One region of the Nonomuraea sp. NPDC049504 genome, then DNA from elsewhere that is predicted to be linked to it. Evidence: riboswitches for the same ligand, from Rfam matches in the RefSeq annotation. Region 1 holds a riboswitch; each other region holds the start of a gene.
The links. Region 1 has a riboswitch for cyclic di-AMP ahead of AB0K28_RS29500 (NlpC/P60 family protein). Riboswitches for the same ligand answer to the same signal wherever they lie in the genome.

Region 1 (12,506 bases):
GCGCAGCGAGGAGGACTTCGAGAAGTGGCAGCAGGGTGAGGCGTTCCAGCGCGGCCACGCCCAGGCCGCCGGCGAACGCCCCACCGGCCCCGCCGCCCAGGCGTCCGCCCAGGCGTCCGCCCAGGCACAGGGCCACGGTCATGGGCACGGCCACGGCGGCCCGGCCGCGACCGGCTCCGAGGTGTGGACCTTCGAGGTGGCCGAAAGCGCCGGCCCCAAGGCTTAGCGCCCGCGCCACCTCACGAAGACCCCCGCGGGAAGGCCCGCTCCGTGTGGCGCGGGCCTGGGCGGTCAGCCGTCCAACGGGTTGTGGATGATGCGGTCGACGATGCCGTTGCGGACGAAGCGGGCCGCGAAGCTGGACGGCTTGCGGGCGCCCTGGTCGGCGACGCACACGCTGAACTCCTTGGCGATCTCCAGCCGCGGATAGCGCTCCAGCACCTCCTGCCGCACGAGGGCGGGGATGTCGGAGGTGTTGCGACCCGAGATGTCCATGCCGGTGGACAGTTCGAGCAGGTGCCCCTCAGGGTCCTCCTCCACGGGTACCTCGTCCCACATGTGCCGGACGATCACCTCGGCGGCCCGGTCGCGCCGCTCGGGCGACCAGCCGGCCCCCGCGCAGAACGCCCAGGCCACGTGGCCGCCGGCCTCCTCGTACGGGACGGTGTGGCTGTCGTACTCGGCGACCAGGCCGATGTCGTGCAGCATGGCGGCCACGTACAGCAGCTCCGCGTCGAAGGCGATGCCGTTGTCCTGCGCGTACGCCGCCGCCCACAGGTAGGCCCGGATGGAGTGGTTGAGCAGAGAGGGCGAGTGGTAGCGGGTGGCCACTTCGAGCGCGCCCCGGCAGGCGGGCGTGTCGGGTATCACCAGGTCGTCGAGTTTCACATGCACCAGCATGCCGTGCCGGGCGATGCCGGTGGAGCATCGGGCGGCTAACAAATGGGGCATTCGGCTTGACCCTATGATCGTGGGTTCGAAAGCATGTCCCGCCCTCATCGTTTTGTCCGGAAGGAACTGGCGTGCGCCGGCTCGCGATACCCCTTGCCCTCACGCTCGCATTAGGAGCCTCGGCGGGCCCTGCCCAAGCCGCCGAGACGGTGAAGGACACGGTGAAGGACACCGTGAAGGACACCGTGAAGGACAAGGTGACTCGGACGGCCGAGTGCCAGGGCGACTGGCTGCCCGCCACGCCGACCGCCGAGGACGTCATGAAGGGCGAGATCTCGCTGGTCGGCCTGCCGGCGTACCAGCTGGGCAAGAAGATCAAGTGGACGGCGAGCCCGTACCGCAACCGCTCATGGGAGTACGTCTTCCAGTCGCTGCGCTGGATGGGTTCCCTCGTCGTCCAGTACGAGAACACCGGCGAGCAGCGCTACCTCGACCGCGCCGTCGAGATCACCAAGGACTGGGTGGCACACAACAAGTACGGCGCCCGCGGCACCCCCTCGTACGTGTGGAAGGACCACCCGGTCTCGCTGCGCACCCAGCCGCTGCTCTGCCTGAGCCGGCACGTGAACGAGAAGTGGCTCAAGGACAGCCTGGCCGTGCACGCCAAGCTCCTGGCGAACCCGCGGCTGTACAAGAAGGGCCACAACCACGGCATCGACCAGGACATCGCGCTCATGGGCATCGGCTGCCGCTTCGGCCGCAAGGACTGGGCGAACCTGGCCGCCAAGCGCCTGACCGGCACCGTGAAGCTCGACGTGGACGCGCAGGGCGCGCTGATGGAGCAGGCGCCGCGCTACGCCGTCTACGTCTACGGCCGCCTCCAGGTCGCGATGACGAACATGAAGGCGTGCAAGCGCAAGGTGCCGGGCGAGATCTCCCGGCGGACCGAGGCGCTGAAGGACTTCATCGCCCACGCCACGATGCCCAACGGCTACATGGCCCCGCTCGGCGACGGCAGCGCGGAGACCGAGCCCAAGATGGAGACGGGCACGCCGAAGCAGGAGGTCAAGACCTACAGGGCCGGGTACGTCTTCGGCCGCACGAAGTGGGACGACCCCGAGTCGGCGTACTACTCGATCAGGTTCGGCCCCGGCATGAAGTTCCACGGCCACGAGGACCACCTGGGCGTCACCTATTACGCGCAGGGCCGCGACATCCTCATGGACGGCGGCTTCCACTCCTACGAGAAGAGCTCCTACCGCTATTGGACGCTCTCCCCCGAGGCGCACAACGTCCCGACGGTGGTGGGCGCCCGCTTCCGGCCGCGCACGGCCAGCAAACTCGCCAAGACGTCGTACGGCAAGGACCGCCAGGCGTTCCGGCTGACCGACAAGGCGTACGGGGTGAGCCGTACCAGGTCGGTGCTGGTCGACCACGGGGACGACCTGATGGCGGTGTACGACGCGGCCTCGGGCGGCAAGAAGGTGCGCAACATCTGGCGCTTCGCGCCCTCGCTCAAGCTCATCTCGAAGGGCGGCGGCAAGGTGGTGCTGGGTGACGGCAAGTTCAGGGTGACGCTGCTGCAGCTCGACTCGTCGTGCTCCCGGGTCGGGGGGCAGAAGGTCGAGCGGGGCGGCAAGCTCGGCTGGGTGTCGCCGGCGTACCTGTCGAAGCAGCGGACCAACGTCGTCGTCTCGCCGGCCGCGAAGTCGCTGCTGACGGTGATCGTGCCGGGCACCGACTCGCCGAAGGTGTCGTGCTCGGGCGGCAAGGTCAAGGTGAACGGGGTGTCGTTCGCGGCCAAGGTGCTCTGAGCGTCGGGCCCCTTCCGCAGGGGCCCGGGCCTCCGTCAGCAGTCGTGGCCGGCCCGCAGCAGGCCGTACGTGACCGCCTGCTCAAGCGCCTGCCAGGAGGCGTCGATGATGTTCTCCGCCACCCCGACCGTGGCCCAGTCGGCGGTGTCGTCGCTGGAGGTGATGAGCACGCGGGTGACGGCGTCGGTGCCGTGGGCGCCCTCCAGGATGCGGACCTTGTAGTCGACCAGGGCGAGCTTGGCCAGCTCGGGGTAGAGCCGCTCCAGCGCGAGCCGGACGGCCTTGTCGAGGGCGTTGACGGGGCCGTTGCCCTCGCCGGTGGCGACGATGCGCTCGCCCTTGGCGTGCAGCTTGACGGTGGCCTCGCTGACCAGCTCGCCGCCCTTGGTGCGTTCGACGATGACCCGCCACGACTCGACCTCGAAGTGGCGCTTGCGCTCGCCTTCGACGGTGTCGCGCAGCAGCAGCTCGAAGGAGGCGTCGGCGGCCTCGAAGGTGAAGCCCTGCGACTCGAGGTCCTTGACCCGCTCGACGAGCGCCTTGGTGTGCTCGGGGGTCAGCTCGTAGCCCAGCTCGCGGCCCTTGAGCTCGACGGAGGCGCGGCCGGCCATGTCGGAGACGAGCATGCGCATGTCGTTGCCGACCTGGGCGGGGTCGATGTGCTGGTAGAGGTTGGGGTCGACCTTGATGGCGCTGGCGTGCAGGCCGGCCTTGTGGGCGAAGGCGGAGGCGCCGACGTAGGGGGCGTGGGAGTTGGGGGTGACGTTGGTGACCTCGGTGATCGCGTGCGCGATGCGCGTCATGTCGGCCAGCGACTGCTCGGGCACGAGGTCGAAGCCGCGCTTGAGCTGGAGGTTGGCGACGACGGTGAAGAGGTTGGCGTTGCCCGAGCGCTCGCCGTAGCCGTTGGCGCAGCCCTGCACATGGGTGGCGCCGGCCTTGACCGCGGCCAGGGTGTTGGCGACGGCGCAGCCGGTGTCGTCGTGGCAGTGGATGCCGACGCGGGCGCTCGTACGGACGGCCTCCTGGACGATCTCGGCCAGCTCGTCGGGCAGCATGCCGCCGTTGGTGTCGCACAGGGCGATGACGTCGGCCCCCGCCTCGGCGGCGGTCCTGACGACCTCCAGCGCGTACGCCGGGTTGGACCGGTAGCCGTCGAAGAAGTGCTCGGCGTCGAGGAAGACGCGCTGGCCCTCCGCACGCAGGTGGGAGACCGTGTCGCGGATCATCGCGAGGTTCTCCTGGAGCGTCGTGCGGAGAGCCAGCTCCACGTGCCGGTCGTGACTCTTGGCGACAAGGGTCACGACCGGCGCGCCGGATTCGCGCAAGGCGGCCACCAGGGGGTCGTCGGCGGCCTGCACACCTGCCCGGCGGGTCGCGCCGAACGCGGCGAGTTGCGCGTGCTTCAGGTCGAGCTCTGTTCGGGCCAGCCTGAAGAACTCGGTGTCCTTGGGGTTGGCGCCGGGCCAGCCCCCCTCGATGAAGCCGACGCCCAGGCCGTCCAGGTGACGAGCGACGGCGAGCTTGTCGGCGACGGTGAGGTTGAGCCCCTCCTGTTGCGCGCCGTCGCGTAGCGTCGTGTCGTAGACGTGGAAGCGGTCGTCGGCCATGAGTCTCTCTTCTCTGCGGAAGCTTCTCTGCGAAGGACGTTCTCGGGAAAACCCGGGAAAACAAAAAGACCCCTCACGGACGTGAGAGGTCTGCGCGCTGGCGGTGTCCCGGTATCAGCCAGCGCGCCTGCCGATAATGAGCAGACCGTAGAACATGGTGCCGCCCAGTCTGCCACACGGATTCACCATCTGGCACACCGGTCTCACTCCCTGGGACACGGCACGGTGGGGGCGGTCACACCTGGACGCCGATGCCTCCGGTGATCAGGCGCTCGATCGCGGCGGCGTCGAACACCTCGCCGCCCAGCATCTGGCCGTCGAGCAGCACGGTCGGCGTGCCCTCCAGCGGGACCCTGGCCGTCTGCGCCAGGTGCGCCTCCGCGTACGTCTGCGACTTCACGCAGTCGTCCACCGACGCGCCGGCCTTCCTGGCCGCCGCCGACAGCTCCTCGACCGTGAAGCCCGAGGCCACGCCGTGCGGGGCGGGCTGCATGGCGTACACGGCGTCCCTGAAGGCCAGCCAGTTCTCCTCCGGTACGCAGCGCGCGGCCGCGGCGGCGCGGACGGAGTTGGAGCGCATGGGCTCGTCCCGGAAGATCGTGACGGTGTGGAAGACGACCTTCACCTTGCCCTCCTTGGCCAGGCGCTGGATCGTCGCATCGACCTTGGTGTGCATGTCCTTGCACACCGGACAGTCGAAGTCCTCGAACACGTCGAGCACCGGAGCGTCGCTGCCCAGGTCGGCCAGGATCATCGACCCGTCCGCCTGCCTGCTCAGCTGCACCCCGTCGGACGACGCGCCGGGCTGGGAGAACGCCAGCACCCCGAGTACGGTGATCGCCGCGAAGGCCGCCACGACCGCCATCAACCGCTTCTTCATGAGCCCACTCTCACCTTTGTCGATCGCGCAGACCCTATCGGAAGCGCGGACAACGGCCATCACGCGCGTACGGCCCCGGCGCGCCGGGCAGGTTCGTCTGCGGGGGATGAAGGGGGATCAGCCATGCGATACGTGACACTGGGTCGCGAGGGCCCGACGGTCTCGGCCCTGGGGTTCGGCGCGATGACGCTGGCGCCCAGGGTGTACGGCGACGTGAGCGAACCGGAGGCGACGCAGGCGCTCCTGGCGGCGCTGGACGCGGGCGTCACGTTCGTCGACACCGCCGACATCTACGGCGCCGGGCACAGCGAGACCCTGATCGGGCGGGTGCTGCGGGGCCACAGGGACGAGGTGGTGCTGGCCACGAAGTTCGGCGGGAACTCCGACGATCAGGGCAGGCTGGTGCCGGGCATGGGCCGGCCCGAGTACGTCCGCAGGGCTCTGGAGGCCAGCCTCGACCGCCTGCGTACGGACCGGGTGGACCTCTACTACCTGCACAGGCTCGACCCCACGACGCCCGTCGAGGAGACGATGGGCGCGCTGGCCGAGCTGGTCCAGGCCGGGGACATCCGGTATGTCGGCCTGTCGGAGGTGTCGGCGGCGACGCTGCGGCGGGCCTGCGCGGTCCACCCGGTGACCGCCCTGCAGACCGAGTACTCGCTGTTCCACCGCTACCCCGAGCAGGACGTGCGCCCGGCCTGCGACGAGCTGGGCGTCGGGTTCGTGGCCTACAGCCCGCTCGGGCGCGGCCTGCTCGGCGGCACGATCAGGGGCAGGGGGTCGCTGGAGGAGGGCGACTGGCGCCGGGGCAACCCGCGCTTCCAGGAGGGCAACCTGGACCGCAACGTGGAGCTGGCCGACGCCGTGGCGGGCCTGGCCGGCGAGGTGGGGCTGCCGGTGGCGCAGCTCGCGCTGGCCTGGCTCGTGCACCGCGGCGCCGTGCCGATCCCGGGGACGCGCCGGGCCGAGAACACGCGGGCCAACGCCGCGGCCGCCGACGTCACCCTCGACGAGGAGACGGTACGGCGGCTCGAGGCGCTGGTGCCGCCCGGCGCGGTGGCCGGCGAGCGCGGCAACGCCGCCTACCTGGCCAACCTCGACACCTGAGCGGGCACGGGGGCCGGGGCGGGCTCAGGCGGCCCCGCGCCCCCTGGGATGCGGGCGTCAGGCGATCTTGTGGACCCAGTTGTGGGTGTCGGGGCGGGCGCCGTACTGGATGCCGACCAGTTCCTCGCGCACCCGCATGGTGATCGGGCCGGGCGTGCCGTCGCCGATCGTCCATGAGCGGTCGGCGCCCTTGACCGTGCCGACCGGCGTCACCACGGCCGCGGTGCCGCACGCGAACACCTCGGTCAGCTCGCCGCTCTCGCAGCCGGCCTGCCACTCCTCCACGCTGACCAGCCGCTCCTCGGTCTCCAGGCCGAGGTCGCCGGCCAGCTCCAGGATCGAGTCGCGGGTGATGCCGGGCAGCAGCGTGCCGGTGAGCGCGGGGGTGACGAGCTTGCCGCCGATGACGAAGAACAGGTTCATCCCGCCCATCTCCTCGACGTAGCGGTGCTCGTGCGCGTCGAGCCAGACGACCTGGTCGCAGCCGTTCTCGACGGCCTGCCGCTGCGCGACGAAGGCCGCGGCGTAGTTGCCGCCGCACTTGGCGAACCCGGTGCCGCCGGGCGCGGCCCGCGTGTACTCGGTGGACAGCCAGACGGAGACGGGCTTGATGCCGCCGGTGAAGTAGGAGGCCGCCGGGGAGGCGATCACCATGTACCGGTACGTCTTCGACGGGTAGTTGACCCCGAGCGCCGGCTGCGTGGCGATCATGAAGGGCCGCAGGTAGAGGCTGTGCCCCTCGGCGGTGGGCACCCACTCCTTGTCGGTGCTGACGAGCAGGTCCAGCGACTCGACGAACGTCTCCTCGGGCAGCTCGGGCATCGCCATGCGCTGGGCCGAGCGGTTGAAGCGGGTGGCGTTGGCGTACGGGCGGAACATCACGATCGAGCCGTTGGCCTGCCGGTACGCCTTCAGCCCCTCGAACAGCTCCTGGGCGTAGTGGAAGACCGCGGTGGCCGGGTCGAGAACGAGCGGCCCGTACGCCTCGAGGCGCGCGTCGTGCCAGCCCTTACCCTCGGTGAAGTCGATCGAGACCATGTGGTCGGTGAAGACCTGCCCCCACCCCGGGTTCGCCAGTACCTGCTCCCGCTCGGCCGCGGTGCGAGCATGGTCGGAGAGCTGCACGTCGAAGCTGAGCTTCTGAGCGATGGTCATGACGTCGGTCCTTCTCTCTGCGATCTACCGAAACCTACCGGAAGCTGCCCGCTGTCTGCGGTTTCTGCGACGGCCGCGAGAGGCGGCCGCGCCGGGAGGCAGTCCGTACTTCCTATTGTCTCGCTATATGGGATGGCAAGGGGTCAATGGGGGATATAGCCCCCATTTCTCCGTACAGGGACACGAAAAAGCGCCCGGCAGTCCCCTCAGGGCCGCCGGGCGCTCGTGATCGGGCTAGGCGGTCCTAGCCGGATACTCGCGCGGTGATGTCGTCGCCGATCTGCTGCGTGCCGCGCGGGGCGGACCCCGCGACGCGCGCCGCGATGTCGTCGGCGACGGCCTGCTCCACCCTGGCCGCCTCGGCGCTCAGGCCGAGGTGGTCGAGGAGCATGGCGACGGAGAGGATGGTCGCGGTCGGGTCGGCCTTGCCCTGGCCCGCGATGTCGGGCGCGCTGCCGTGGACCGGCTCGAACATGCTGGGCGCGGCGCCGTCGGGGTTGATGTTGCCGCTGGCGGCCAGGCCGATGCCGCCCGCGATGGCGGCGCCGAGGTCGGTGATGATGTCGCCGAAGAGGTTGTCGGTGACCACCACGTCGAAGCGCTCGGGCTGGGTGACGAAGAACATCGAGGCCGCGTCGATGTGGGAGTAGTCGACGGCGATCTCGGGGTAGTCGGCGGCGACCCGGTTGACGGTGCGCTGCCACAGGTCGCCCGCGAAGGTGAGGACGTTCGTCTTGTGGACGAGCGTGAGCTTCTTGCGCGGGCGCGACTGAGCTTTCTCGAAGGCGTAGCGGACCACGCGCTCGACGCCGTGTGCGGTGTTGAGCGACTCCTGCGTGGCGATCTCGTGCGGGGTGCCGCGCCGCATGGCGCCGCCGGTGCCGGCGTAGAGGCCCTCGGTGCCCTCGCGGACGACGATCATGTCGATCTTCTCGGGCGGGGTGTCGGCCAGCGGGGTGCGCACGCCGGGGAACAGCTTGACCGGGCGCAGGTTGACGTAGTGGTCGAACTCGAACCGCAGCCGCAGCAGCAGGTCGCGCTCCAGGACGCCGGGCGGCACGCTGGGGTCTCCGACGGCGCCGAGCAGGATGGCGTCGTAGCCGCGCAGCTCGTGGAGCACCGAGTCGGGCAACGTCTCGCCGGTGCGGTGATAGCGCGCGGCGCCCAGGTCGTAGTGGGTGGGCTCGATCTTGGTGCCCACGGCATCCAGGACCTTGAGCCCTTCTGCGACGACCTCGGTGCCGATGCCGTCACCGGGGATGACAGCCAGGCGGATGTTACGCGACTCCATGGGCGGTAGCTTACCGGCTCGTCTCGACTGACGAACACATCATCTCATTTTCCGGACGTCCGATTTTGCATGCATTGCGACCTTTTGACCGATTCGTTAGAGTCCGTCAGGCCTAATCCACGCAGCAGGTGCGTGGAGCCGGGGACCCACCTCTCCCCCAGGGGCGAATCGGCTTCGCCGTAGGGCTGTCTTCCAGGCCCGAGCCCGTCAGCTAACCCGGCCGGCCGCATGGAAGGACAGACCCCTGTCTCGCATTGCCATCGCCCTGGCGGGTGTCGCCGCCGGGCTCATCGTGTGCCCCCCTCCGGCCTCCGCCGCGCCGACGCCCGCCGGCCCCGGTGAAAGCCGTCACTCCCCCGACACGAACTCCGACCCCGACACGAAATCCGGCCCCGGCACGAAATCCGGCCCCGGCACGAAATCCGGCCCCGGCACGAAATCCGGCCCCGGCACGAAATCCGGCCCCGGCACGAAATCCGGCTCCGGTACGAACGCGGCCGGCTCGATCACTCTGACCGGCCCCGAGGTCAAGCGCATCCAGCAGCAGCGCGCGCCCAAGCCGGCCTGGAAGACCGCCCTCAGGTTCGCGATGCACCAGCGCGGCATCCCGTACGTGTGGGGCGGCACGAGCCGCAGCGGGTACGACTGCTCCGGGCTCATGCTCAGGGCGTACCAGAAGGCGGGGATCCACCTGCCGCGCACCGCCGCCGAGCAGTACAACGCGTTCTCCCGGAAAATCAGCTGGAACCATCTCAAGCCCGGTGACCTGGTCTTCTTCAGCGGACTCGGTCACGTGGGCATGATCTCCAAGCCCGGCTACATGGTGCACGCGCCGCACTCGGGCGACGTGGTGAAGGAGGAGAAGCTCTCCGACTGGCGCCGGCAGGCGTTCGTCGGAGCGGTCAGGCCCGACCGCGAGGGCGTCCGTCAGTGGCGCGAGCTGCAGAAACGGCGCGATGACCCCGCTCCGTCGATGCTGACCGCGACCCTCTGACCTTGCACCACCCGGACGAGCGGCCCCGTGCGAACGAGCGCGGGGCCGTTCTGGGCTCACCTGCTCTGGGGGGCTCCGCCGTTGTCACGCCGGTCGAGGGCCATCTGGACGGCCTCGGCCGCCTCGTCCTCTTGGTCCTCGGCACGGTTGTAGGCATACATCTCGTACATGTGGCTCATCTCGCTTCGCGGACGTGTTCCTGAGAAAGGGGGGAAGCCGGACTCCGGTCGCGAGCCCGACCGGGCCTGAATCTCGTGGTCCGGGTCACGGACCGGACGAAGGGACTTGACGGCCGACGTATACGCCGCGCACCGCGGCGGGTCGTCGACCTGCCCTAACAGGCCCCGCCGCGGCAGGTAATGAGTACGAGAACCTGGCGCATCACCGGCTACAGTACCCGAGGACAGTGCTTGGATGTCCTACTATCTCGCATCCTGAGACGCAAAAGGGCCGCCACCCGAACGGGTGACGGCCCTGCGCAGGTCAGAGGGTCAGTCCTCCAGGTCGACCGAGCGGCCGCTCTCGGCGCCGATCTCGGCGCCGATCTGCTCGACCACCTCGGCCGGGATCGCCGAGTCGACGGTCAGCGCGATGAGCGCCTTGCCGCCCTTGACGTCACGGGCCACCTGCATCGAGGCGATGTTGATGCCGTGCTCGCCGAGCAGCCGGCCGACCACGCCGACGACGCCGGGGCGGTCGGTGTAGGTGTAGAAGCACAGGTGGGCCGTCGGCTCGATCTCCATCTCGAAGCCGTTGACCTCGACGATCTTGGTGATCTGGCGCGGCCCGGACAGCGTGCCCGACACCGAGACCGTGCGGCCGTCGGCCAGCACGCCGCGCACGGTCACCAGGTTGCGCCAGTCGGGGCTCTCGGAGCTGGTGACCAGCTCGACCGCGATGCCGCGGTCCTTGGCCAGCAGCGGCGCGTTGACGTAGGTGACCTGCTCCTCGACCACGTCGGCGAAGACGCCCTTGAGCGCGGCCAGCTCGATCACCCGCACGTCCTGGGCGGCGATCTCGCCGCGCACCTCGACGTCGAGCTTGGTGGCCACCTCGCCGGCCAGCGCGGTGAAGACCCGGCCCAGCTTCTCGGCCAGCGGCAGGCCCGGCTTGACGTCCTCGGCCACGGCGCCGCCCTGGACGTTGACCGCGTCGGGCACGAACTCGCCCGCGAGGGCCAGCTTCACGCTGCGCGCGACCTGGGTGCCGGCCTTCTCCTGGGCCTCGTGGGTGGAGGCGCCGAGGTGGGGCGTGACGACGACCTGGTCGAGCTCGAACAGCGGGCTGTCGGTGCACGGCTCCTTGGCGAAGACGTCCAGGCCGGCTCCCGCGACCCGGCCCTCCTTGATCGCCGCGTAGAGGGCGCCCTCGTCGACGATGCCGCCGCGCGCGACGTTGACGATCCGCACGTTGGGCTTGACCTGGTGCAGCTCGCGGTCGCCGATGAGCCCGACCGTCTCCTTGGACTTGGGCAGGTGGACGGTGATGAAGTCGGCCTGCTTGAGCACCTCGTCGAGGCTGACCAGCCGGACGCCCATCTGCGCGGCGCGGGCCGGCGGCAGGTAGGGGTCGTAGGCGATCAGCTCGACCCCGAACGGCGCCAGCCGCTGGGCCACGAGCTGGCCGATCTTGCCGAGGCCGAGGATGCCGACGACCTTCTCGTCGAGCTCGACACCGGTGTACTTCGAGCGCTTCCACTCACCGTTCTTCAGCGCGGCGTGGGCCTGGGCCGTGTTGCGCGCGCTGGCCAGGATGAGCGCGATGGTCTGCTCGGCGGCGCTGGTGATGTTGGAGGTCGGAGCGTTGACGACCATGACGCCGGCCTTGGTGGCCGCCTCGACGTCGACGTTGTCGAGGCCGACCCCCGCGCGGGCGACCACCCGCAGCTTGGGCGCGGCGGCGATGGCCTCGGCGTCGACCTGCGTGGCGGAGCGGACGATGAGCGCGTCAACGTCGGCGAGGGCGGGCAGCAGCTGGGAACGGTCGGCGCCGTCGGTGTGGCGGACCTCGAAATCAGCGCCGAGTACGGCGAGACCGGCCTCGGACAGCTCCTCTGCGACCAGAACGACGGGCTTGTTCACTGGTGTGGATCCTTAAGGCAGGGCGGGCTTGGGAGGGACACGTCCACGGATCCCCCCGGCGGTCCCACAGAGTCTATCGGGCGCTTGTGAACGCGTTCACGAGGGACTCACGATGTGAGACGGGAGGCCCTGTACCCAGCAGAGTGGAAAGTCATCCACGCCGCTCCCATCTTTGTCTTGATCGGGAGATTTATTCGCCATTAGCCTGATAAGCCGTGGCCGACTACCTATGGTTCGTCATATGAGCATCGGGAATCCTGCGCTTGCCGACGTGCTCGCCCAGCATGGCACTCCGCACCGCCTGCTGGGCGCTCTTGCCGACGGTGGAGTCCTGGTGGCAGTGCGACCAGATCGTTCCGTGGTCCTCGGGACCACTCAAGTAGGTGACCGGGTGCTGCTGGGCTACACCAGCGCCGCCACCTACGCCCGGCACCGCGGAAGCCATTCGCTGTCGGCCTGCGACGCCGACACCATCCTGGACATCCAGCGCGTCACCGGAGTACGCGAGATCGTGATCGACGCGGCAGGCCCGGCCGCCGCGGCCGTGCCCATCGACGATCTCCAACGCTTCCTCACCACGACGCGCACGGGGCCCACACCCGTGCTGTCGGGGGCGGCGCCCGCCGCCTACGCCACGGGCGCGATGGCCACCGTGTCACGCGGCGCCGCGCTCGCGCAGGTGG
Region 2 (12,506 bases), on a different contig from region 1:
ACGCCGTAATCGGCACCATCGGCGGCCAGCGCCCGAGCCCCGGCAGGAGCCGTGACGACGGCGCTGTAGCCGGCGTCGGGGTCGGCGAGCACCCGCCGCACGGTACGGGCCGGCATGACGACCGTGTCCCCGGCGGCGACCGCGTACGTCAGCCCGCCCAGCTCGACGGTCGCCGCCCCGGCGACCCAGCTCCACACCTGCTCAGCATCGAAGTCGTGCACCGGCCCCACGGCACCGGGCCGCGCGTCGACCCGCCACATCGACCGGGCCGCCCCGCCCTGCGCTGGCGAGGCGAACGTCGTCATGACCCCGCCAGGAGTCTCCGACCGGCGCGCCTGCGCGCCTCTTATGACAGCCACCAGGCTTCACCCCTAAGATTTAGGCAACCACGTTGTCGAATATAGTTAACCAGGTTGTCTATCATGTCAAGCCCCGGCTTCGAACTGCCCCTGCGCCTGCTGCTCGCGTTCCGCATGTTCATCGACGAGCTGCACGCCGAGCTGGCCCGCCAGGGCCACCCCACCCTGCGCCCGATGCACGGCTTCGTCATGCAGGCCATCGGCCCTGACGGCACCACCGCCGTCGAGCTCGGCCGCGCACTCGGCGTCTCCAAACAGGCGGCCGGCAAGACCATCGACACCCTGGAGAGCGCCGGCTACGTCGAACGCACCGCCGACCCCCAGGACAGCCGCCGCAAGCTCGTCCGCCTCACCCCGTACGGCATCGACGCCCTCACCCGCTCGGCCCGCATCTTCGACACCCTGCGCGCCCGCTGGGCCGCCGAACTCGGCGAGGACCGCCTCAGCGCCCTCGAAGCCGACCTGCGCACCATGACCCCCGCCAACCCCTGGCGCCTGGACACCCCCGGCTGGTTCGGCAACCTCTGAGAACGCCGGAGGGCCCGGCCGACAAGCGACCGGGCCCTCCGAAGACGAATCAGGCGGCCAGCTGCAACCCCAGGCTGGTCAGGTTCGTCCGCGCCCAGGCCAGCTCCTCGGCCAGCAGCGACACCAGCGCGCCAGGCCCCTTGGCCCGGCCGGGCACGGTCAGGTTGTGGGTCTCGACCTCGATGTGCGCGCTCCCGCTCACGGCCCCCGACAGCAGGGCGGTCAGCGTGTCGTGCAGCACGGCCCCGGTGCTGGGCGTCTCGCCGGTGTGGTTGTGCACGTGCCCCAGCTTCACCACGGGCGCGCCCGCCGCGGCGAGCCCCTTGAGCGCCGCGCCCGGCTCCTCGGCCCCGCAGGCCAGGTGGCAGGCGTCGAGGCACACGCCCAGGTGCTCGGAGTCGATGCCGCCCACCCGCTCCAGCGCCTGCTCGGTCGTCTCCAGCACACACCCCGGCCACGGCTCGAACCCGACCCTGATCGTCTTTCCGGTCGTGCTGTAGATGCCGCGCAGCTCGCGGGCCAGCCGCTCGAGCCGGCGGGTGGCGATGGAGTGCAGGTCGGCGGGCCAGTCGCGGCGCCAGCCGATGGGGATGGTGGAGATGCTGCCGAACCGGACGTCCTCCGGCAGCAGGAAGGCGAGGATCTTGGCCAGCGCCATCGTGTAGCGGTAGCGCTCGGGCTTGGCCCAGTCGGGGCCCGGAACGTCCTGGTTGCGGCCGCCGGTGCCGTTGAGGCTGACGACCTCCAGGCCGCGCTCCTCAAGGGAGCGGCGCAGGCGTACGAGCTCGATCCGGTCGGCGGTGAGGTGGTCGGCGACGCTCGGAGACAGCCACAGCCCGATCCCCATCCGCTCCACGCCCAGCCGCTTGCGCACCGGGACCGCGTATCGGGTGAGGTGCGCGATGAGGTTCTCCAGGTCCTCAGCGGGGTGGACGCCTGCGTTGTAGGCGAGGTGAACGAGCGTTCCGTCATCGTGACGCAGGCGCATCGGTTTCCTCCACGGCTTGCTGATGTTGTCCCGTCGCCCGCCTCGGACGTGCGACCAAGTGAGCATGCCTGCCTGCGGCTGCCGCGCGCGTCCGCCCTGAGTTGATGGTCCGCTACTCCTCTGGGAGCAGCCCTCAGTTTGAGATCGCGCTCTTGTGACTCACTTGGATGAGACTTGGCTATGCTCTACGCAGTGTAGTACTACTCGCGGTGGTGGCATAGCCGGCCGTCCAACGATTAGGCAACGACCTCTCTTTCCGGCAGCAACCGGAGTGCGGGCCGCCTGTACCCGCCTCGTACGGCCCCAGAACCGCCCACCCGCCCCGAACACCCGACAAACGCCACCATCCCCCCAAAAGCCCCCTCAGAGCCTTCGGAGCCCACCCTCCAGACCCACCGCGAGCATCCGGCGGCGCTCTGGCAGGGGGCCGAGAGCCGCGGGGGGCCGAGGACGCCGTCCTGGTCATCTTGCGCCGGCGAAGGCAAGAACGGCGCCGCGCGCAGAACCTGCCCGTACCTGTCCGAGCACGCCCTCGGCGGCCACCCGTACGTGACGTTCAGCAAGCGGAAGATCCCCGCACGCGTCTACGAGCTGCGCACCGGCAAAACGCGTGGGCCCGAAGAGCGTGCAGATCTCCGGCTCCAGCTGCCCGCGCCGCATCCACTACACCTACTACGGCGTCGACATCGGCCCGCCCAGCGACATGTTCGTCAAGTCCTCGAAGTCGGACATCCGCGCCGCCTACGGCCGCCTGATCAGCCCCTGACTTTCGGGCACACGAAGGCCCCGCCGACCCCAGACACGCGAAGCCTTCCGCCGACCCCGCAGACACGCGAAAGCCCCCGTGTGAGTGGCTCACACGGGGGCTTTCGACCGAGCCCTTACAGGGGCGTCAGTTCTGGATCGGCGCGGCGATCGCGGCGGCCGAGTCCGGGATCTTCGAGGAGGTCTCCCCCTTGAAGATGAACTTGGCGTCGTCGCCTTCGCCCTCCACCGTCACCTTCACGACCTGCCCCGGCCGGAGCTCGCCGTAGAGGATCTTCTCCGACAGGGAGTCCTCCAGCTCGCGCTGGATGGTCCGGCGCAGCGGCCGGGCGCCCATGACCGGGTCGTAGCCGCGGTCGGCGAGCAGCTGCTTGGCCTCGGGCGAGACCTCGAGCCCCATGTCGCGGTCCTTCAGGCGGGCGTCGACCTGGGCGAGCATCAGATCCACGATCTTGATGATCTCGTTCGGCGTCAGCTGGTGGAAGACCACGATGTCATCGACACGGTTGAGGAACTCGGGCCGGAAGTGCTGCTTGAGCTCCTCCTGGACCTTCGCCTTCATCCGCTCGTAGTTGGACTCGGTGTCGTTGGACTTCGCGAACCCGACCCCGATGCCCTTGGAGATGTCGCGGGTGCCGAGGTTGGTGGTCATGATGATGACCGTGTTCTTGAAGTCGACCACCCGACCCTGGGCGTCGGTCAGGCGACCGTCTTCCAGGATCTGCAGCAGCGAGTTGAAGATGTCGGGGTGGGCCTTCTCGATCTCGTCGAACAGGACCACGGAGAACGGCTTGCGCCGCACCTTCTCGGTGAGCTGACCGCCCTCTTCGTAGCCGACGTAGCCGGGAGGCGAGCCGAAGAGCCTGGAGACGGTGTGCTTCTCCATGAACTCCGACATGTCCAGGCTGATCAGCGCGTCCTCGTCGCCGAAGAGGAACTCCGCCAGCGCCTTGGACAGCTCGGTCTTACCGACGCCGGACGGGCCGGCGAAGATGAACGAGCCGCCGGGACGGCGGGGGTCCTTCAGGCCGGCGCGGGTGCGCCGGATGGAGCGCGACAGGCCCTTGATGGCGTCGTCCTGGCCGATGATCCGCTTGTGGAGCTCGTCCTCCATGCGGAGCAGGCGCTGCGACTCCTCCTCGGTCAGCTTGAAGACCGGGATGCCGGTGGCGGTCGCCAGGACCTCGGCGATGAGCTCCTGAGTGACCTCGGCCACGACGTCCATGTCGCCGGCCTTCCACTCCTTCTCCCGCCGCTCGCGCTTGAGCTGCAGCTGCTTCTCCTGGTCGCGGAGCGCAGCGGCCTTCTCGAAGTCCTGCGCGTCGATCGCGGACTCCTTGTCGCGGCGGACGTTGGCGATCTTCTCGTCGTATTCGCGCAGGTCCGGCGGCGCGGTCATGCGGCGGATGCGCATGCGGGAGCCGGCCTCGTCGATGAGGTCGATCGCCTTGTCGGGAAGGTAGCGGTCGCTGATGTAGCGGTCGGCCAGCTGCGCGGCGGCCACGAGCGCGTCATCGGTGATGGACACGCGGTGGTGGGCCTCGTAGCGGTCGCGCAGACCCTTGAGGATCTCGATCGTGTGGCTGAGCGAGGGCTCGGCCACCTGGATCGGCTGGAAGCGCCGCTCGAGCGCCGCGTCCTTCTCCAGGTATTTGCGGTATTCATCGAGCGTCGTCGCGCCGATCGTCTGCAGCTCGCCGCGGGCCAGCATCGGCTTGAGGATGCTGGCGGCGTCGATCGCGCCCTCGGCGGCGCCCGCACCCACGAGCGTGTGCAGCTCGTCGATGAACAGGATGATGTCGCCGCGCGTGCGGATCTCCTTGAGCACCTTCTTCAGGCGCTCTTCGAAGTCGCCGCGGTAACGGGAGCCGGCGACCAGGGCGCCGAGGTCAAGCGTGTAGAGCTGCTTGTCCTTCAGCGTCTCGGGCACCTCGCCCCTGACGATCTTCTGCGACAGGCCCTCGACGACGGCGGTCTTGCCGACGCCGGGCTCGCCGATGAGAACGGGGTTGTTCTTGGTCCTCCTGGAGAGGACCTGCATGACCCGCTCGATCTCCTTCTCACGGCCGATGACCGGATCCAGCTTGCCCTCGCGGGCGGCCTGGGTCAGGTTGCGGCCGAACTGGTCGAGCACCAAGGACGTGGACGGGGCCGACTCCTGGGGGCCGCCCGCCGCGGCCGGCTCCTTGCCCTGGTAACCGTGGAGCAGCTGGATCACCTGCTGCCTGACACGGTTGAGATCAGCTCCAAGCTTGACCAGCACCTGGGCCGCCACACCCTCACCCTCACGGATGAGCCCGAGCAGGATGTGCTCGGTGCCGATGTAGTTGTGACCCAGCTGCAAAGCCTCACGGAGCGACAGCTCGAGGACCTTCTTGGCCCGCGGGGTGAACGGAATGTGCCCCGACGGAGCCGACTGGCCCTGGCCGATGATCTCCTCGACCTGCTGGCGCACACCCTCAAGGCTGATGCCGAGGCTCTCCAGAGCCTTGGCGGCCACGCCTTCACCTTCATGGATCAAACCAAGAAGAATGTGCTCAGTGCCGATGTAGTTGTGGTTGAGCATCCTGGCCTCTTCTTGGGCCAAGACGACAACACGCCTCGCTCGGTCGGTGAACCTCTCGAACATCTCGTCGCTCCTCACAGAGCGGTCAGTCAGGCCGGTAAATCCGGTCCCGTCCTCCCGCATGCTAGCCCTGGCTCGGCGAACCGTGCCCTCTGCCGCTGACACGCTCTATAGCAGACACGTTCCCCGAGAGCAGGGCGTTCACCCTCCATCCAACTACTGTTCGGGGGTGACATGTTCCCGATACGCCGCAAGCGAACGATGTTTAAGCCGCCCCGGCGGGGCGACTGCGAATTGCCACTCGCGGCGCACGCGGATCCCTCACGGATCTGGCCATCTGACGCCTGGCACGAAGGCGGCGTTGGGGACGCCGCTTCGCCCGCGCGTCGCTGATGCCGCGTATCTGTTCTGACGTCATCGTATGTGGTGATGCGAGGCTTGGCCAAGCGAGCGCACTACGCCCTGAGCACAACTCGCCACCCTGCGCGCACCGCGCTTCTGCGTGCGCCCGTACAGACGGTAATCGGTAATGCGGCATCCGGTCAGCCCGGTTACCGGACGCGTCCCGCATGATGAGACGCCGTCACCGGTTGATGCGTCGCATTCCTCGTGATCCTTGCACGAGCAGGTGCACGGCAATCGGAATGCCGGCCGGTCGCGAGTTGGTCGCATTGCGGGCCGATGCTGGGGAACCGGCAATGCGTGAGGCTTGCTCATACTCGCGTCTTATGCCCACAGGCGGAGGGCGGGGCGGGGATATCGCGCGCGGCCGCGCATCCGTACGCCGCGGGTTTCCCGCCGGATGCGGCGGCAGTGGATCACGCTTTTACGCTACAGCGCGTGAAGAGTTGGGCGGCCGGGTTAACCCCCGGCGGTCGCCGATTTCGCCCGCGCACAAGCGGATGATGCCGGGAACGGCAATGGGGGCGGCCGGCCCGGCGTACACGGAGCGTACTCCTGAATGGGCTCGGCCGCCCCACACGGCTTTCGGCGCGCGCTCGCCCGCATAACGCGGCCCCGGCCGGAAACCGCCGGAAACCGGCGCCGGGGATGGCCAGTGAACGCGCGCGCCCAAAACGCCCACATTTGGGCGCCTTAGGAGATCATCCTCCACCGGAGTCCGGATTCGCGGGACGCCGGGGAAACGATCATGCGCTTATGGCGGCCGCCGGGGTCCAAGGCGAACATCATAAGCGCATGGTCGAGTGACGGGCTTGTCAGTGAGCGGCCTCGTACTTCTCCACGACGGTGGAGGCGATGCGGCCGCGCTCGCTGACGGGCAGGCCGTGGGCCTTGGCCCACTGACGGATCTCCGAGCTCTTCTCCCGGCTCATCGCACGGCTGCCGCCGCGACCGCGGCGACGCGTGGATACGGCGCCCGCCCTGCGCGCGTGCTGCACGAAAGGCGTGAGAGCGTCCCTCAGCTTCTTCGCGTTAAGGTCGCTGAGGTCAATCTCATAGGAGGAGCCGTCAATAGCGAAGCTGACCGTCTCATTGGCCTCGCCCCCATCGAGGTCATCGATGAGAATCTCCTGGATCTGCTTGGCCATGTACGCAATCCTTTCGCGGAGCATTGTTTCATTCGCCTGCCCAAACATATACCCGGAAAGGCGTGGAGACAATTCAGCGCTACGGGGATTCGGCTGACTAGCCGATCAGTTCTGCCGCTCGGGCTGATCCTCGCGGTTTCGGCGGCCCCCCAGAGCCTCGGAGCGGACCAACTTCACTACGCCAAAGATGAAGGCGCCGGCCACCACCAGAGGGGGGATGAGCGCTGACAATACGTCCGTTAGGGCTTCCATTCGTCCTTCGCCTCCACGGCTAGCGGGGTTTCGGGGGCGCTTAAAGCGCTCGGCGCGCCGCCACGGGAGCCCGGCTCCTCATGACGCGCGGGCGATGACCACCCGTACCCGACCATAGCGGCACACAGATGCCCTGCGTGTCGCAGGGGCGCCATCATCCGGCAACCCGGACGCCCCATAGCCTAATGCCAGTCTCTCCAGGCTCCTTACCGGATCAACCGAAAATTTTACGAAAAGACATCGCCCCAGGTACGCCGGTCTCACCGAAGATCTTTTACCACCCGCGTTCCCGCCACCCTGTCGTGCGGCCCCCGCTCCAGCGGCTTGTCCATGAGGATGAGCAGCCCCACGCCGAAGAGCAGCATTCCGGCCACCAGATTGACCACCGGAATGCCCATGAGCATCAGCGGCGCCGGATAGACCAGCGACCGTTTCAGCAGCGTACGGGGCGGCCGGTCGTCCGGCGCCAGGCGAATCCGCATGATCGCCTTACCGAACGTGCGCCCGCGCCGTGAATGAGCCCACCAGTCGTAACCGGCATAAGCGAACCCGGCCACCGCCCATCCGATCACCCCGGGCAGCCGGCCACCGAACACCTCCGACATCCCGACAGTCCGCAAGAAGCCCCACAGCGCAATGAACAGAATGTAATAGAAGACCCCGAAGACGAGCGCTTCAATGAAGCGGGCGGCCAGGCGTTCCCACCATTCAGCGGGGCGGGCCTGCGGTCCTGGTGGTGTCCCGGCCATATCTCCCACCTCACGTGTTCGCGGCGCACGGGGACTCTGACCATTTTCACCGGGGGACCCGGACATAACACAAGGGCCGGCGCAGAGCCGGCCCTTGTGTCGCCCTGAAGGGCTACCTGACCTTGACGACCACGGTCTTGCCGAACTTGTCGCCGAACGTCTGGTGCAGCGGCTTGTCCCAGAGCTGCGACGCGCCGTTGAGCGCGTAGATGAGCCCCGCGATCATGGGGCCCAGGATCGGCACCCAGTAGAAGATGTAGCCGCCCACCGTCAGCAGGGCGCGCTTGAGTGCGACGTCGGTCGGCACGCCGTCGGGCTGCAGCTGCCCGCCGACCTGGACGACCTTGATGCCCAGCGCCATCTTGCCGACGGTCTGGCCCTTCATCTTCGTCAGCAGGAAGTCGTAGAGCAGATAGACGATGGTGACGACGATCGAGACGACCACGTAGTACAGGATCCCGAAGGTCAGCCCGCTCGTGAGGCCCGTGATCGAGCTGTAGGAGGGGTACAGCGGCGCCAGCAGGAGCTGCACCACGTACATGACGATGCCGAAGATGACGCCGTCGAGGAGCCTGGCGAGCAGGCGCTGCCACCACTCGGCGAGCGGCGCGGGCGCACCGGGCGGCTGGACGCCGACCGGCTGGCCGTAGGGCTGCCCGTAGCCGGGCTGCTGGCCGTAGCCGCCCTGGCCGTACGGCTGGGGCTGCCCGTAGCCGGGCTGCTGGCCGTACTGCTGCTGGGGGTCGTAGCCCTGCTGGCCGTAGGCCTGCTGCCCGTAACCGGGCTGCGACTGCTGCTGCTGGCCGTAACCCTGCTGCTGCCCGTAGGCCTGCTGGGCGTCGTAGCCCTGCTGGCCGTAGCCCGGCTGGGACTGCTGCTGCTGACCGTAGCCCTGCTGGCCGGACGGGGGCTGCTGGCCGTAGCCCTGCTGCTGGCCGTAGCCCTGCTGCTGGCCATAGCCGGGCTGGGACGGCGGCTGCTGCCCGTAACCCTGCTGCTGCTGGCCATAGCCCTGCTGGGGGTCATAACCCTGCTGCTGCCCGTAGCCGGGCTGCGACGGGGGCTGCTGTCCGTACTGGGGCTGCTGGCCATAGCCCGGCTGGGACTGCTGCTGCTGGCCGTAGCCCTGCTGTTGCTGGGGGTCGTAGCCCTGCTGTTGCTGAGGGTCGTAGCCCTGCTGCTGCTGCTGGGGGTCGTAGCCCTGCTGGGGGTAGCCCTGCTGGCCGTAACCGGGCTGCGACTGCTGCTGCTGGCCGTAGCCTTGCTGGCCGTACTGGGGTTGCTGGCCGTATGAGGGCGGCTGCTGGCCGTACTGGGGTTGCTGCTGGCCATAGCCGTACTGTTGTTGTTGCTGTCCGTACTGGGGCTGCTGCCCGTAGGCATCGTCCGCCCGGTAGCCGACCACAGTGACGTCCGGGTCGGGCTCGCCGGGGTGGCGGCCCGCGTTCTGCTGCCCGTAAGGGGTGCCGGGTGCAGAGTTCTCGCCGGATTCGTCCTGTGGATACGGCGGCTGTCCGGTGCTCACCGTGTCACCTCGCTTCGAGTGCGCATGTGGCACGTGTCAGGACACATGCCTGTGCTGCCCAACGTATCGACATAGGTATCAACAATCACCTTTCCATCTGGTCAAGGTCCGCGTCACCCGATGTCAGATGCAGCAGCATGCGGGTGTTGCCCAGGGTGTTCGGTTTGACGTGTTCCAGGTCGAGGAACTCCGCGACACCCTCGTCGTACGAGGCCAGCAGTTCGGCGTACACCTCGGGTGAGACCGGCGTGCCCTGAATCTGGCGAAAGCCCAGTCTTGCGAAGAAGTCGACCTCAAAAGTCAGACAGAATACACGCCGCAGACCTAGATCATTCGCCTGCTGTATCAGCGCCGAGACGATCCGATGGCCGACGCCCATGCCACGGCACTGCGGGTCCACGGCCACGGTACGGACCTCGGCGAGGTCCTCCCAGAGCACGTGGAGCGCACCGCAACCGACGACCTGCCCGCCCCGTTCGGCCACCCAGAACTCCTGTACGTCCTCGTACAGGGTGACGGTGGCCTTCTTCAGGAGCCGCGAGCCCGAGCCCGCCCCCGCGTAGGTGTCCACAAGCCTCCTGATGTCCCGCACATCGGGCGTGCGGGCGCGCCGGACCACCACCGCGGTCTCAGCTGTTGTCAGTTCGGCCACCTGCTCCATGGCCCTCCAGGGTACAGATGTCATTACGGCTCGGCCCTAACTCCCACGTCTCGGCCCATGCTGTTACAACTCGTGCTCATCCGAGCACGAGCTCTGAGCAGGCCCGCGAGTCACCAGATCGAGCGGCAAATCCGTCATAAGTTGCGTTTCGTACGGCCAGGCACGAGATCACCTTGTGACTCTTCGGTTGTGAAACCTCTACAGAGTCGGCAGTTCTGGTTGAGCACGAACCCGGAGTGCATTAGTGTCCAGCGACGATGTTCCCCGCGTGTCGCGCGCGGGCGACACGCCTAATCCTCCGCGAGGAGGAGCCGGGGAACCGCCGGTGACGCCCCCCAGCGCCACCATCGGGGTGAATCCGCAACGTCCGGTAGGGCTGCTCCGGCCCGAACCCGTCAGCTAACCCGGCAGGCGTCGACGAGAGGAGCTGGTTGGTGAAGCGCACGCGCAGGCGTGAGAGGACGATCGCGGGCAAGCACGCCCGCCCTCCGCAACGTGCCTCCCGGCGGTCGCGTCTGCTCGGTGTAATAAGTGTCACACTGGCCACCTTTTTGGTCGCCGCCCCCGTCGGCTCGGCGTCCGCCGACCCCAAGCCCTCGCTCCAAGACCTCGCCAAGCAGGTCGAGAAGATGCACACCGAGATCGAGACGCTGGCCGAGGAGTACAACAGCCAGCGGGAGAAGCTCAAGAGCGCCAAGCGGGCCGCTGACGCCGCGAAGAAGACGCTGGCCACCAGCGAGGCCGACCTCGCCGCCAAGCGCGCCAAGGCCGCCGCACTGGCCGAGAACGCCTACATCACCGGCGGCCTCAGCCGCGCCCTCGCCTTCGCCACCTCCGACGACCCCGACGAGTTCCTCGACCGCGCCGCCACCACGTACGTGCTGCAGCAGCAGCAGGGCGAGGCCGTCAACCAGGTCACCAAGGCCAGGGAGGCCGCCGAGCGGGCCAAGGCGGGCGCCGCGACCCGCATCAAGGAGGTCGAGAAGCTCATCTCCGACCTCGACGGCAAGCGCGACAAGATCACCAAGCTGGTCACCAAGGTCGAGAGCAACCTCTTCAGGCGGGCGCTCGGCGAGGCGGGCCGGCCCGGCACCCGGGCCCAGCGCGTCAACCTGCCCATCGTGGGCAGCGGCAAGGCCGCCCAGGCCGCCAGGTGGGCGCTCACGCAGCAGCTCAAGCCGTACGTGTGGGGCGCAGAAGGCCCCAGCTCCTACGACTGCAGCGGCCTCGTCATGGCCGCGTACCAGCAGGTCGGCATCTCGCTGCCGCACTACACCGGCAGCCAGTGGACGGCGGGCCGCCACATCGACCGCTCCGAGCTGCGCCCAGGCGACCTCGTGTTCTTCTACAGCGACCTGCACCACGTGGGCATCTACCTCGGCGGCGGCATGATGGTGCACGCCCCGCGGACCGGCGACGTCGTCCGCATCGCCTCGATCGAGCGGCGGCCCTTCGCCGGCGCGGTGCGCATCGCCGACTGAGCCGCCCCGACTGGAGCCGCCCCCGATCGAGCCCGCCCCGACTGGAGCCGCCCCAACCGAGCCCGCCCCGATAGGAGCCGCCCTGCGAGGTCCGCAGAAGGCCCTACAGGGGCCCGCAGGGCCCGCCCCACACGAGCCCGTCGCCGGTGATCAGATCAGCTGGCGGCGGGCAGCCCAGGCCACGGCCTCGATCGCCGTGGCGACGCCGATGCGGTCGCAGATGCCCCGCAGTCTCCGGCGTACGGTACGGCCGCTGATGTCCAGCCGTCTCCCCACCCGGTCGACCGTGACCCCTTTCGCCAGCTCCGACAGCAATGCGAGGTCCGCATGGCTGAGTTCAACACCTTCAGTGAGCACTTCCATCGGGAGCCCTCCCCCCCAACAGCAGAACGTGGGCCTCTCGACCGGACCCAGGTTGCTCCTCGCAGACCGTAAACGCATTCTGGAAAGGTCGTCAAGCATGACAACCGTGTGGCTTGACCAGCACTATTGACATGATCCGAAATATGTGACGCCCTGGCGATAAAGCACTACAGAACGCCGCCGATTAAGCAGCCCACACAACGCGAAAATCGGCGCTGAACGCCTTTCGATCTTTCTCATCGCACCCATGAGAAGCCGCCCGGCCGACGTACGGGCAGCACGACGGAACGGCCGGTCGGCGAGGTGTTCCAGGGCGGCGCGGCCTCGTCGCGGGCCGGCTCGCGACGGCTCGCGACGGCCGCCCCTGGCCACGCGGCGGAGCCGCCCGCACCTGCGCGCCCGACCCGCCTGCGGGCCTGCGAACTTGACCAGGTGCTTACAGACGATCAAATGTCGGAAAGCGGGCCGACCAGAATGCGGTTCGGCGCAGGCGTCCAGAAGTGCCCTGACCGCGCACGCGAAACGGCGGCGCCGCCCTCAGGGCAGCGCCGCCGCACATGTGCTCAGTGGCTGGGCTCAGTGGCTGGACTCAGTGGCTGGGCTTGACCAGCGGGAACAGAATGGTCTCGCGGATGTTCTTGCCGGTGAAGGCCATGATCATCCGGTCGATGCCGGCGCCCATGCCCCCGGTCGGCGGCATGGCGTATTCGAGCGCCTGC
Region 3 (4,193 bases), on a different contig from region 1:
GCCCCTGGGGCGCACACCGGCGCCAGAACCTGGCTCGGGCTGGTCGTGCTGGTCCTGCCCGCCATGTTGCTGTTCATGATGCTGACCGTTTTGTTCCTGGCCATCCCCCAACTGGCCGCGGACCTGAAACCGAGCAGCACCCAAACGTTGTGGATCATCGACATCTACGGCTTCCTCATGGCCGGGCTCCTGGTCACCATGGGCACCCTGGGCGACCGCATCGGTCACCGCCGGCTGCTGATCGCGGGCGCGGCCGTCTTCGCCGTCGTGTCAGTGATCGCGGCCAACACCTCCGACCCCGCCATGATGATCGTCTGGAGGGCGCTGCTGGGCATCGCCGCGGCCACCCAGATGCCCGCCACCCTGGGACTCATCTTCTCCACGTTCGCCAACCCCCGGCAGCGCGGCATCGCCGTCGGCATCTGGTCGGGCGGGATCTCCGTCGGCACCGGTCTCGGCCCGGTGATCGGCGGGGCGCTGCTGGAGGCGTTTTCGTGGCGCGCGGCCTTCCTCATCGCGGTGCCCATCATGGCGATCGTCGTGATCGGCGCGCCGCTGCTGCTGCCCAACCCCCGTAACCCGGCCGCCGGCCGCCTGGACCTGTTCAGCGTGCTGCTGTCGCTGGCGACCCTGCTGCCGATCGTCTACGGCGTCAAGGAGCTGGCCAGGCCGGACTCGCTGATGCCCGCGCTGGCCGGCATCGCGGCCGGGCTGGCCTTCGGCGCGTGGTTCGTGCTGCGGCAGCTGCGCCTGCCCGAGCCGCTGCTGGACGTGCGGCTATTCGCCAACCGTACGGCCGGTGGCGCGCTGGGCGTCTTCCTGCTGGCGGCCACCGCGCTCGGCGGCATCTATCTGCTGTTCACTCAGTACCTGCAGCTCGTCGAGGGGCTCTCCCCGCTGACGGCCGGGCTGTGGGTGCTGCCTGCCGCCGCCCTGCTGGTGGTCGTCTCCACCCTCTCACCCGTCCTGGTACGGCGCGTCCGCCCCGGATACCTCATCGCGGCCGGGCTTGCCGTGCAGGTGATCGGCTACCTGATGCTCACCCAGGTCAACGCCGCCGGCGGGCTCCCGCTGCTGGTCGCGGGCTTCATCGTGCTGTATCCCGCCGTCGCGCCGTCCATGGCCCTGACCACGAACCTGGTCGTCGGCTCGGTGCCGCCGCAGAAGGCAGGGGCGGCGTCCGGGCTGGCCACCACGTGCAGCGACCTGGGTATCTCGCTCGGCATTGCGATCATCGGCAGCATCGGCGCCGCCGTCTACCGCGCCCAGGCCGCCACCACCCTCCCCGCCGCCCTGCCGTCCGAGGCCGCCGCGGCAGGCCGCGAGAGCCTGGACGGCGCGGTCTCGGCCGCGCAGAGTCTGCCGGCCGACCTCGGCACGGCGCTGCTCGCCCCGGCTCGCGAGGCCTTCACCAGCGGGCTCAACACCGCCGCCGTCATCGCCGCGGCCATCGCCGCCGGCGCGGCGATCCTGGCGATCACCAAGCTCCGCCACATCCCCGCGACCGGCCCCGCCGCCGAGGCCGAGCAGTCCTGACGCATCCAGCCGCGAAAGAAGACCACCGTTGACCACGGACCCGAACACATCCTCACCGCCTACAGCACCGAGGAACTCCTCCGAAGGCGCAGCGTCAAGTGGCGGGAGTTCCCGCCGGACGTCCTGCCCATGCGCATCGCGGAGATGGACCCCCGCTCGTCGAGCCCATCTCCTCAGCACTGATCACCGCCATCGGCCGCGGCAATACCGGTTACGCGCTCGTCGGCCGGCTCCCCGAGGCGCTTGAGATCCTCTCCGAGGATCTACGTCCCTACACGGCGGGACGGCCGAGGCCCCGCAGCTGCTCAGGAGTGAGTGCGGAGACGTTCTGGTCGACGGGGGAGTCGGTGTACTGGTGGATGGTCCAGGACTTCCAGTCGGCGGGCGGAGCGAGCTGGCCCTTGGGCTTGCTGTAGTGAGCGACCCAGAGGGGGTAGTCGGCCAGGCCCTTGCCGTAGGTGTTGGCGAAGTTCCAGCCGCTGTACAGCATCGGGGTGACCCCGGTCTTGGTCTTCACGTGGGACAGCCAGGCCTTGGCCCAGGCGTTGACCTCGGCGACGGACCTGCCGTCGGTGGTCTCCAGGTCCAGGACCAGCAGATCGCCGGCCTTGGCGGGCTGGGAGTTGACCATGGCCAGGAAGTACTCGGCCTCAGCGATGGGGTCGTTGCCGGGGTGGCCGTAGTGGTAGGCCCCGCGCACGATTCCCTTCTTGCCTAGCTCGCTCCAGTGTCGGGCGAACGAGGCGTCGCGGAAACTCGTGCCCTCGGTGGCCTTGATGATGCCGAACTGTGCCGGGCTGGCGTTCCAGTCGTAGTCGGACTCGTACCGCGAGACGTCCACGCCGTAAGTAAACGACCTGGCTTCGTGCTGAGCGCTGTGGGTCGCGTCGTGGCCCGTGGTCTCGGCGAACGCCGTCCCCGTCACGCCGGTGATGGCTGCGGTTCCGGCCAGGACGGCTCCTGCTACGGCAATGCTGAAGCGCTTGTAGTCGAGCTTGATGGTGTTGACTCCTTGCTTCCATGCCGCCTACCGGGTTAGCTGACGGGTTCGGGACTGGAAGTGCCCTACGGACGCCGCCTGGTTGGCGTCCGATTCACCCCAAAGAACGATGGGTCCCCGGCTCCGCAGTGTCTGCGGACTCGGCGGCCGAGCGCCCTCGCACGAGAGTGCTGGAGATGGCGCACGGTCCGGTCAAGAAAGGCGGCGTCAGGCGAAAGGCTCATCCATAGGACGCCGCGCTGCCTAAAGGTACATATTTACCCAAAGAGAGTGCAAGTGGAGCAAAGTGGACGTCCACGAGTCGGGGCTCTTTCGGGCGAGAACTGCCGTGCCAGCAGGGGTTTCCGGTTTGGGTAAAGCCTCACGCCCGTCGCTGCTTGTCCTGTTCGGCGTAGCTCGTGAAGGCGAAACTCCGGTCGGCTGTGTGACTCCAGGGCACTGTGTGGCAGACGATACAAACGATTCGGCAACGCTCTCTCATCGATCGTGAGTAGGTAAAGGATTTTATCGGGATCGCCTGCAGGGCAGGGTATTCCGTCGCCTTCTCCCGAGGCTCGCTTGCATCTTTCTATGCGTTTCGCTTACCTTCGAGGACTCACGGCGTATCGCCTGGCAGCGTTGCCTGTCGCGGAACGTCTCTGTATTGCCGAGACCGCCTCTCACCAGCATGAACGTCGTGACTGCGGGTGTGATGCGGCCGCCGAATTCGCGATCTCGCGGAGCCGGGGACCCACATGTTCCTGGGGTGAATCGGCGCGCTCCGCAGGAGCGTTCCGTAGGGCACTTCCACGCCCGAACCCGTCAGCTAACCCGGTAGGCGGCATGGAAGCAAGGAGCAATTTCCACTCATGCGTAAGAACGTCTTCGCCCATGCCCTGAAGCCCGCGACCCTTGGCGGGTTGGCCGCCGCGGCCAGTGTGGCTACAGGCGCGATGCTCGCCGGCACGCCAGCCTTCGCCGCCGACCACCAAGCCCAGAAGCCTGCGACGCAGGCGTCCGCGCAGTCGGTGCTGAAGATCGCTGAGTCGCAGATCGGCGTGGCAGAGAACGCCGCGGGTGGCGGAACGCCGTTCCACAGCTGGTACATGTCCTCCCAGCGGGCGAAGGAGACCATCGCCCGTGACGGCGGCAGCGTGCAGGCCTACGCCAACGCGCCGTGGTGCGCCATGTTCGTCTCCTGGGTGGGCGAGAAGGCGGGTGCCCGTTCGACCGTGGGCTGGGATGCGTACACCGTCACCTGGGCCAAGTGGTTCCAGGCCAACAAGAAGTGGGGCACGCTCGCCAAGCCCGGCGCCGTCGTCTTCTACGACTGGAACGGCAAGAGCACTACGGGCATCGACCACATGGGCCTGGTCAAGCAGGACAACGGCAACGGGACGATCACCACGGTCGAGGGCAACACCGGCAACGGCAAGGTCGAGCAGCGGATCCGGCCCAAGTCGCAGGTGGTGGGCTACGGGTACCCCGAGTACAAGGCCTGACCTGTAAGCAGGCCGACAGAGAGCTCCTTGCCAGTGCGATGGTCAAGGGAACACGGGTGGTGCAGGACGACTTCCTGCACCACCCGTTGCATGTGAAGCCTGCCTGAGGCACGGTGAGCGGCCGGCGCCGTGCAGCCTCCGTATAGGCGGGGCAAGGTAGGGCCCAAGCTGCACTC

Region 2: another riboswitch for cyclic di-AMP. It lies ahead of AB0K28_RS10400 (C40 family peptidase); the one in region 1 lies ahead of AB0K28_RS29500 (NlpC/P60 family protein).
Region 3: another riboswitch for cyclic di-AMP. It lies ahead of AB0K28_RS16875 (GH25 family lysozyme); the one in region 1 lies ahead of AB0K28_RS29500 (NlpC/P60 family protein).

What each region holds. Positions count from the first base shown of each region.
Region 1 covers NZ_JBFAPT010000017.1:8,958-21,463, forward strand. Annotated here, with positions in the region: gene AB0K28_RS29460 (antibiotic biosynthesis monooxygenase) at 1-226, shown strand, start outside; gene AB0K28_RS29465 (HD domain-containing protein) at 292-951, opposite strand; gene AB0K28_RS29470 (heparinase II/III family protein) at 1,113-2,705, shown strand; gene cimA (citramalate synthase) at 2,741-4,315, opposite strand; gene AB0K28_RS29480 (thioredoxin domain-containing protein) at 4,551-5,195, opposite strand; gene AB0K28_RS29485 (aldo/keto reductase) at 5,319-6,302, shown strand; gene AB0K28_RS29490 (branched-chain amino acid aminotransferase) at 6,360-7,457, opposite strand; gene AB0K28_RS29495 (3-isopropylmalate dehydrogenase) at 7,702-8,748, opposite strand; cyclic di-AMP (ydaO/yuaA leader) riboswitch at 8,848-8,989, shown strand; gene AB0K28_RS29500 (NlpC/P60 family protein) at 9,041-9,742, shown strand; gene serA (phosphoglycerate dehydrogenase) at 10,234-11,823, opposite strand; gene AB0K28_RS29510 (hypothetical protein) at 12,065-12,506, shown strand, end outside.
Region 2 covers NZ_JBFAPT010000004.1:281,495-294,000, forward strand. Annotated here, with positions in the region: gene AB0K28_RS10355 (cupin) at 1-359, opposite strand, end outside; gene AB0K28_RS10360 (MarR family winged helix-turn-helix transcriptional regulator) at 423-887, shown strand; gene AB0K28_RS10365 (TIM barrel protein) at 937-1,875, opposite strand; gene AB0K28_RS10370 (hypothetical protein) at 2,486-2,641, shown strand; gene AB0K28_RS10375 (ATP-dependent Clp protease ATP-binding subunit) at 2,768-5,269, opposite strand; gene AB0K28_RS10380 (Lsr2 family protein) at 6,424-6,756, opposite strand; gene AB0K28_RS10385 (RDD family protein) at 7,269-7,757, opposite strand; gene AB0K28_RS10390 (RDD family protein) at 7,870-9,282, opposite strand; gene AB0K28_RS10395 (amino-acid N-acetyltransferase) at 9,368-9,943, opposite strand; cyclic di-AMP (ydaO/yuaA leader) riboswitch at 10,221-10,372, shown strand; gene AB0K28_RS10400 (C40 family peptidase) at 10,495-11,424, shown strand; gene AB0K28_RS10405 (LuxR C-terminal-related transcriptional regulator) at 11,575-11,787, opposite strand; gene lysX (bifunctional lysylphosphatidylglycerol synthetase/lysine--tRNA ligase LysX) at 12,377-12,506, opposite strand, start outside.
Region 3 covers NZ_JBFAPT010000008.1:139-4,331, forward strand. Annotated here, with positions in the region: gene AB0K28_RS16870 (MFS transporter) at 1-1,536, shown strand, start outside; gene AB0K28_RS16875 (GH25 family lysozyme) at 1,808-2,461, opposite strand; cyclic di-AMP (ydaO/yuaA leader) riboswitch at 2,546-2,692, opposite strand; cyclic di-AMP (ydaO/yuaA leader) riboswitch at 3,225-3,371, shown strand; gene AB0K28_RS16880 (CHAP domain-containing protein) at 3,385-4,017, shown strand.